Regions from separate parts of the Oscillibacter acetigenes genome, predicted to be linked through region 2. Evidence: a T-box and tRNA genes for the amino acid it is inferred to sense, from the RefSeq annotation. Region 2 holds a T-box; the other holds one or more tRNA genes.
What was found. A T-box is a leader RNA that pairs with one kind of tRNA and senses whether it is charged. The one in region 2 lies ahead of OCV80_RS13190 (glycine--tRNA ligase), so its partner is inferred to be a tRNA-Gly.

Region 1 (4,415 bases), on a different contig from region 2:
ACGCCCTGGCATTTGACTGGTTCGTAGCCCCCAACCAGATCGCCATGGGCGGCGTGACGGGTCTGGCCCAGATCGTGAACGCCCTGGTGCCGGTCCTGCCGGTGGGAGTGCTGTCCATCCTTGTCAATGTGCCGCTGTTTCTGGCGGGCTGGCGGCTGCTGGGAGGCCGCCTGCTGGTGAGCAGCCTGTACGCCATGGCAGTCAGTTCCTTGGCCATTGACGTGATTGCATGGATGCATACCTTCCCCCCGATGGACCCGATCCTGGCGACCCTGTACGGCGGCGCCGGGATGGGGGTAGGGCTGGGATTGGTATTCTCCCAGGGGGCCACGACGGGCGGCACGGATATCATCGGCAAGCTGCTGAAGCTGAAATTCCCCTGGCTGCCCATCGGTAAGCTGGTGATGATCCCGGACATGGTGGTGGTGATCCTGGCTGCAGTGGTGTTCGGCACCGTCAACGCGGCACTTTATGGCTTGATTCAGATGTATCTGCTGTCCAAGGTCATGGATATGATCCTGTACGGGTGGGATACCTCTCGTGTGGCCTACATCATCACCGACCGGTGGGAGGAGACGGTCCAGGGACTGCTGGATATGAACCGGGGCGTGACGCTGCTTCAGGGAAAAGGCGCATACACCGGCGCGGAGAAGCAGGTGCTGCTGGTGGCCTTCAGGCAGCGGGAGATCGTGCCCATCAAGCGGATGCTGCGGGAGATCGACCCGAAGGCTTTTTTCATCGTGTGCGACGCCCATGAGATCCTGGGCGAGGGATTTGGGGATTATCAGAAGGAGGAAATTTGACATGACAGATTTCACGAAGGTTCAGCAGGCCCTGGAGCGCCGGGGCTACACCGTACGCACCTTTGCGGCGGCGGAGGAGGCCGCGGCCTACCTGGACGGCGCCATCGACGGCAAGACCGTGGGCTTCGGCGGCTCCGCCACCCTGGACGCTCTGGGGGTGTACGACAAGCTGGCGGCCCACAACACCGTCATCTGGCACTGGAAGCAGGAGGCGAACGCCGCCCGGAAGGCGGCCATGCAGACCCAGGTGTACCTGTCCTCTGCCAATGGCCTGGCGGAGTCGGGGGAGATCGTCAACATCGACGGCACCGGCAACCGGGTGTCCGCTACGCTGTTCGGCCATGAGAAGGTGTACTTTGTCATCGGCCGGAACAAGCTGGCCCCCACCTACGAGGCGGCGGTGTACCGGGCCCGGAACGTGGCTGCACCCCAGCGCGCCCGGCAGCTGGGGAAGAAGACGCCCTGCGCCGTGAAGGCGGACCGCTGCTACGACTGCCGGAGTCCTGAGCGGGTCTGCCGCGCCTTGGTGACTCTCTGGGGGCCTATGCTGGGCATGGAGACGGAGGTCCTGCTGGTGGACGAGGACCTGGGGCTGTAAGCGCGCCCCTGCCCGTCCCTGGGCCATTCTGACCGGAAAGGAGGCGCCGAGCCGTGAAGCTGCGCCATCTCACCCTGCTCCTGTGCGTCAGCCTGTCCCTGACGGGGTGCAGCGCCCTGCTGGAGCGGAACTATGCCACCGTGGAGCCCCACAGCAGCAAGTTCTGGGAGAGCGAGGCCGCCGGGACTCTCCGGGCGGAGAACTACCAGGACATCGTGAACGACCTGCTGATCCTCATCGGCCAGCACACGGAGAGCGCCACGGTCCGCCTCTACAACTACGAGGACGATCTGACGGTGGCGGACACACTGGAGCAGGCCACTACGGAGGTCCAGCAGGAGACGCCTATGGGCGCCTATGCCGTGGAGTATATCACCGCCTCCAGCCGGTCCCAGCGGGGGTACTATGAGATCAGCATCCAGGTCAGCTACCGCCGGACGGCGGAGCAGATCCAGGCGGTGGTGAACGCCACCAGTACGGAGGCGCTGTCCGCCCTGCTGGAGGCGGCGCTGGACGAGGGCCGCACGGAGCTGGCGGTCCGGGTCGGCTATTGGGGAGAGGACGGCCAGGCCCGGGTGGAGGAGACGGTGGCACAGCTCCGGGAGGCGCGAGGTCTGGCAGAGACGCCGCCCTGGACGATCTCCTATTATCCGGCACAGGGTCCGGTGGGGCTGATCGAGTTTGTGATGGGCGGAGACGCCGCGGCTGCTGCGGAAGAAAATTCGGAAAATCTTGCAGAAGAGTCTTGACAAGCGGGTGTTTCTCTGGTAGAATACCCCTTGTTCCGCGGGCATAGCTCATCTGGTAGAGCGCCACCTTGCCAAGGTGGAGGTAGCGAGTTCGAGCCTCGTTGCCCGCTCCAGAGTGAAACAGGACACCCAGCTTTGGGTGTCCTGTTTTTTCATCAGAAAGCGAACTCGCTGCCTCCGCCCCGCGCCGAAGGCGCGATTGGATCAGAGGTGAGGCAGGGGGCCTGCGAATGGCGGTCAGCCATTCGCGGGATGCCGGGAAGCGAGCTCGAGCCTCGTTGCCCGCTCCAGAGTGAAACAGGACACCCAGCTTTGGGTGTCCTGTTTTTTTGTGTAGGAGGCGAACTTGTCCCGCCAAGGTTTTGTCTTCGGCAAAATACTTGAACGGCGTAGTGGCGCCGCCGGTCTGTTGGGCCGGGATGATAGACGGCAAACGCGATACCCCGCTGAAGGCGTGCCGTTGACTTCCCGCTCCGGAGAGGATAGCATAACCGATGAGGGAGGTCGTATGCTGAAACTGTTTCTGGTGATGGCCCTGATGTTTCTGCCGCTGTCTGTACCTTACGGCATCCTCTGCTTTGCCGCAGCCCGCTGGGGCCTGCAGCGGAAGACTCTGCGTTTCCGGCGGGGTGTCAGAGTATGCCTTTTGATCGGACTGGCCCTTTTGGCTGTGGGGATGGCCTATGGACTGCTGCGGTACTGCGGCGTCTTGGTGTTTCCGAATGACGATCCCCTCTTCCATTCACCTGTTCAACTCCAGCGGCGGCGATGAGGGGTTTCAGTACCTCTATATGTGCGGGACGGTGTTCCTGGGCATTCTGGCGGCCCTGCGGCAGGAGAGGGCGGCGCACCCCGCAGACCCGCAGAAGGCCGCAGATCAACACGCGTCCGACTGCTGAGACAAATAACGGATGAAGCCACCCGCTGCAAAGGCAGCGGGTGGCTTGCGTTTTCCTGTTTACTTCTCCATCCCGCAGGGCCAGGCCTCCTGTGCGGCGGTCCGGTCCCGCACCACCGTCTCATACAGCCGCCAGCCGCCGGAGAGGTTATAGCATTTGAACCCCTGCTGGGCCAGAATACGGCACGCGATATAGCTCCGCAGGCCGCTCTGGCAGATAACGTACACCGGCTTGCCTACCGGGACTTCCCGCAGCCGCTCCCGCAGGTCATCCACCGGGAGGTTAACAAAGCCCTCCGCGTGGCCGTCGGCGTACTCGCCGGGGGTCCGCACGTCCAGCAGCGTCACACTGCCGTCCCGGGGCAGGGCGTCCACATCCTCCGGGAAGAACTGCTCCACCAGCCCATGGGACAGGTTCTCGATCATAAAGCCTGCCATGTTCACCGGATCCTTGGCGGAGGAGTAGGGCGGCGCGTAGGCCAGATCCAGATCCTTCAGCTGGAGGGCGGAGAGTCCCGCATGGATGGCCGTGGCCAGCACGTCGATCCGCTTGTCCACACCCTCGTAACCCACGATCTGCGCACCCAGCAGGCGGTATGTGCCCTTCTCGAACACCACCTTCAAGGTCATGACTTTGCCGCCGGGATAGTATCCGGCGTGACTCATGGGGGAGAGGTAGACCTTGTCGCAGTCGATGCCCGCCTGTTTTGCCGTCTTCTCATTGACGCCGGTGGTGGCGATGGTCATATCGAATACCTTGATGACGGAGCTGCCCTGGGAGCCGGGATACCGGCTGTCTCCGCCGCAGATGTTGTCCGCCGCGATGCGCCCCTGCTTGTTGGCGGGGCCCGCCAGGGAGAGGAGGGTGTCCTGCCCGGTGACGAAGTGCTTCACCTGCACCGCATCCCCCACAGCGTAGATGTCCGGCGCGGAGGTCTCCATCCGGTCGTTCACCAGGATGCTGCCCTTGATCCCCAGCTCCAGCCCGGCCGCCTTGGCGAGGCCGGTGTCCGGCGTGACGCCGATGGCCAGCACCACCATGTCGGCGGTGAGGGGCGCCTCGTCCTTCAGCAGCACATTGACCCGGTCACCGTTGGCGGCAAAGCCCTCCACAGTGCAGCCCAGATGCAGCCGCACCCCTTTTTGCCGCAGCTTGGCGTGGAGGAAGGCGGCCATGTCCGCGTCCAGGGGATTCAGCAGCTGGCGGGGCCGCTGGACCACGGTGACGTCGATGCCCAGCTCCCGCAGGTTTTCCATCAGCTCCACGCCGATGAAGCCGCCGCCGGCCAGCACCGCGGACCGGGGATGGTGCTGTTCGATGAATTCCCGGATCTTCAGGGTGTCCTCTACCGTGCGGAGGGTGAACA
Region 2 (4,415 bases):
ATCTACCCAGCAGCGCCCCCAGGGTGAACACCACAGCGCCGTAAAGGACGCCGGTCAGCAGCAGATAGGTGGGCCATTTCACGAACCACTCCCACACGATGGAGAGGGAACCGGTAACCACCCACTGGACGGCCACCGCCACAGCCAGCCCCATGCAAAGGCTGCCGCCCAGAAACATGACCCAGCGCAGCCACACCGGCCCCAACGCCCGGGGCCGCTTCTGTCTCTTCAACACTTCTACCTCATTTCCCAGGTTATAAAAAGGGCCGCGGGGATTTCCCGCGGCCCCGATGATCTCCGATCAGTATGCCAGTTTCTCCGCCAGATAGCTCTTCAGCTGGTCGATAGGCAGCCGCACCTGCCCTCCCGCAAAAGCAGTGCTTTTGCGGGACCCCTGTCCCATCTCATTCCTCGGGCGGAATGAATCCGCCCTCCGGCGAGATTTTGCCTCCGGCAAAATGCTCGGACGCCGCGCCGCGGCGTTCTGGAGCAGGATCGACACAGGCATCAATATGCCAGTTTCTCCGCCAGATAGCTCTTCAGCTGGTCGATAGGCAGCCGCACCTGCTCCATGGTGTCCCGGTCCCGGACGGTAACGCAGTTGTCGCCAGCCTTATCCGCGTCGCCCACGGTGTCGAAATCCACCGTGATGCAGTAGGGCGTGCCGATCTCGTCCTCCCGGCGGTACCGCTTGCCGATGGAACCGGTGTCGTCAAAGTCCACCATCCAGTCCTTGCTGAGCTCCGCCTGGATCTCACGGGCCTTTTCGGAGAGCTTCTTAGAAAGGGGCAGCACCGCGCACTTAAAAGGCGCGATGGCCGGATGGAACCGCATGACGGTGCGGACGTCGTTCTTTTCTGCATCCACCACCTCTTCATCGTAGGCTTCCACCAGCAGGGCCAGGGTCATCCGGTCCGCGCCCAGGGAGGGCTCCACCACATAGGGGATATAGTGCTCGTTCTTCCCCTGATCGAAATAGGTCAGATCCTGGCCGGAGTGCTCCTGATGCTGGGTCAGGTCGTAGTTGGTCCGGTCCGCCACACCCCACAGTTCCCCCCAGCCGAAGGGGAACAGATACTCAAAGTCCGTAGTGGCCTTGGAGTAGAAACTCAGCTCCTCGGGCTCGTGATCCCGCAGCCGCAGATTCTCCTCCTTGATGTTCAGGCCCTTCAGCCAGTCGTGGCAGTACGTCCGCCAATACTGGAACCACTCCAGATCCGTGTCCGGCTTGCAGAAGAACTCCAGCTCCATCTGCTCGAACTCCCGGATGCGGAAAATGAAGTTACCCGGGGTGATCTCGTTGCGGAAGGACTTGCCGATCTGGCACACGCCGAAGGGCAACTTCCGGCGGGTGGTCCGCTGGATGGCGGGAAAGTTGACAAAAATGCCCTGGGCGGTCTCCGGCCGCAGGTACACCTCGTTGGCGGTGTCCTCCGTGGCGCCCTGGTGGGTCTTGAACATCAGGTTGAATTTGCGGATGTCGGTGAAGTCACTCTTGCCGCAACCGGGGCAGGGCACCTGGTTGTCCCGGATGAATGCCACCAGCTCCTCCTGGGTCATGGCCTCCACGTTCACGTCCATGCCGTGCTCCTGCACATAGCTCTCCACCAGCTTGTCCGCCCGGTGGCGCATCTTGCAGGCCTTGCAGTCAATCAGAGGATCGTTGAAGGTGGATACGTGGCCGCTGGCCACCCACACCTGGGGATTCATCAAAATGGCGGAGTCCAGTCCCACGTTGTAGGGATTCTCCTGGACGAATTTCTTCCACCAAGCCCGCTTGACATTGTTCTTCATCTCCACGCCCAGGGGACCGTAGTCCCAGCTGTTGGCAAGGCCGCCATAGATCTCACTGCCGGGGAATACGAATCCCCGGTTCTTACACAGGGCCACGATCTTCTCCATGGTCTTCTCGGTGTTTTTCATGTTCCATTCTCCTTTACGGCGGCCCGGACAGAAAAAACGCCCCGAGCCGGTTTTCGGCTCAGGGCGAACAATCAGTCCGTGGTTCCACCTGAATTCGCGCCTGGCTGACGCGCACTCTTCACCCGGTAACGGCGGGGACCGGCAGGGCATTTCCGCCCCGCGGCTCCAGGGTGCCTGTTCTTCCGCCTCCCCGCAAGGGCTCACACCAGCCGCCCTCTCTCTTTGCCGGGGTATGGGGGATACTTCTCCCTGTCACTGCCTTTTGGATATCGTGAGAACTGTATCACGTTTTCATCAGAATGTCAAGGCCGAGTCCCACAGAAGCCGCACCAGGCAGGGCACTCTCTCACCCGGACCCTGGTCTGATCCCTTATCCGAAGCGCAGAAAAAGGCCGCCCTATAGGGCGGCCTTTCCCAATTTACTTTTTCTCCCGATCGTAGGCCACGATCACCCGGCGGTTGGGCTCCGTTCCGGTGGAGTAGGTCGTCACATTGGGCACATCCTGCAGCGCCGTATGGATCACATGCCGCTCATAGGCATTCATAGGTTCCAGTGTCACGCTGCGGCGGTACTTGGTGACCTTGGCGGCCACCTTCCGGGCCAGATGCTGAAGACTCTGCTCCCGCTTTTCCCGGTAATTCTCCGCGTCCAGCTGCACCCGCACCCGGCCGCTGCCGCTGCGGTTCACCGCATAGCTGGTCAGCTGCTGGATGGCGTCCAGAGTCTCGCCCCGGCGGCCGATCAGTGCGCCCAGATTCTTGCCCTCCAGGATCACCTTGTAGCGGCCCTTCTCCAGCAGATAGATGTGGATCTCCGCAGCACTCTCCATCTGCTCCAGCAGGCCGGAGAGGAACTTACGGATGGCCTGGGCCTTCTCGTCATCCACTTCTTCGCCCAGTGTCTGCACGGGAGCGGACTGCCGGGTCTTCTCCTCCGGGGCGGGCGCCGGCGCCTCCGCCGGCTTGCGCTCCTGTCTGGGCGGCTTTTCCGCTTTGGGGGGCTTAGGCCGCTCTTCCTGCGGCTTCTCCTTGGGGGCAGGCGCGGGGGCGAGAATCTCCTCTTCCTCCTCCGGGCCGTAGCTCACCCGGACCTTGGCCGGGCAGCTGCCCAGACCCAGGAAACCGGACTTTGCTCGCTCCAAAATCTCAACGGACACATCGTCCCGGTCCAGGCCAAGCTGCCGCAGGGCATTCTGGATGGCCTCATCCTCGGTCTTGCCCGTTACATCAATAAACTGTCTCATGGCGTAACAAGCTCCTTACTGATCATCATAGCGGTCCTCCTTGTAGGACCGGCCGCGGGCATAGGGCCGGTCTCCCACACGGCCCGCTTCCGTGGTGCTGGTGGCCGCCTTTTTGGCCTTCAGGGCCTTGGCCTCCTGCGCCGCCTGCCGCTTTTCCTTCAGGCTCTTCTTCTGTGCGGCATGCTGACGCTGCTGCTCCTGAAGCAGCTTGGCCTCCTCCATCCGCTTCTGGCGGTCCGCCTGGATCATCTCCTGCCGGGCGTCCTCCTCTTCCTGCAGCTTCTTGGTGTAGAACTTGCCCAGGACCATCTCCTGGATAATGGAGAACGCGCTCTGGGCAGCCCAATACACGCCCAGGGCGGCGGGCACGATGAAGGCGATGTAGATAGACATCAGAGGCATCATCCACATCATCATCTTGGTGGAGCCGTTGGCAGCCGCAGTCTGGGCGGACTGGCTCATGCTGACCTTGCTCAGCAGGAAGCTGAACACACCGGAAATGATGGGAATCAGAATCAGTCCCACCGCGGCCAGCGTGATGCCCGTGGAGAGGCTGCTGACAGCGCTCCAGGGCGTCTGGATCAGGTCAATCCCCAGGAAGTGGTAGTCGATGTTCACCCAGCCGGGATGCTCTGCAATGAAGTCGGGGAACTGGCTGTTAATGATGTTGGAAATGGCGATCTGCTCATAGCCGGGGCTGGCCACGATCTCAATGCCGGCGCCTTCAATCAGACTTCTGGCCGCATTCACTACCGCCAGACCGGCGTCCTTGCCGCCGAAGTTCATGAAGTAGACAATGGGCTCCCGGATGATATAGTACAGGGCCATCAGAATGGGCAGGGGCAGAAAGCTCCACAGGCAGCCGCTCATGGGATTGAAGCCCTCTTCCTGGTAGAACTTCTGCATCTCCTCCTGCATCTTCAGCTGGTTGTTGGCGTATTTCTTCTGGATCTCCTGCATCTTGCCGGACATGCGGCTCATCCGCACCATGCTCTTCTTGGACTTCATCTGGAAGGGCAGCAGGATCAGCTTGATGACCAGCGTGAACAGGATCAGGGACACGCCGTAGGACCCTGTCAGGTTGTAAAACAGCCGCAGCAGGGCCGCAAACGGGATACAAATTGCGTATCCGATGGTTGAAAACATAGATGCTTCCTCCAAATTGTAATGGGACCCGGGCTTTCAGCGCCCGCAGAGCGGAGCATTTCCGCTTTCGGCCTGTCCGCATTCCGCAGTACCGGCTGACAG

Region 1: it encodes a tRNA-Gly, which carries the amino acid that the T-box ahead of OCV80_RS13190 (glycine--tRNA ligase) is inferred to sense. The anticodon was not compared.

What each region holds. Positions count from the first base shown of each region.
Region 1 covers NZ_JAOQKG010000001.1:124,220-128,634, forward strand. Annotated here, with positions in the region: gene OCV80_RS00630 (YitT family protein) at 1-803, shown strand, start outside; gene OCV80_RS00635 (LUD domain-containing protein) at 805-1,401, shown strand; gene OCV80_RS00640 (hypothetical protein) at 1,455-2,150, shown strand; tRNA gene OCV80_RS00645 (tRNA-Gly) at 2,188-2,263, shown strand; gene OCV80_RS00650 (hypothetical protein) at 2,659-2,922, shown strand; gene OCV80_RS00655 (FAD-dependent oxidoreductase) at 3,109-4,415, opposite strand, start outside.
Region 2 covers NZ_JAOQKG010000006.1:179,941-184,355, forward strand. Annotated here, with positions in the region: gene OCV80_RS13185 (LTA synthase family protein) at 1-232, opposite strand, end outside; gene OCV80_RS13190 (glycine--tRNA ligase) at 508-1,923, opposite strand; T-box leader at 1,980-2,188, opposite strand; gene jag (RNA-binding cell elongation regulator Jag/EloR) at 2,343-3,167, opposite strand; gene yidC (membrane protein insertase YidC) at 3,183-4,313, opposite strand.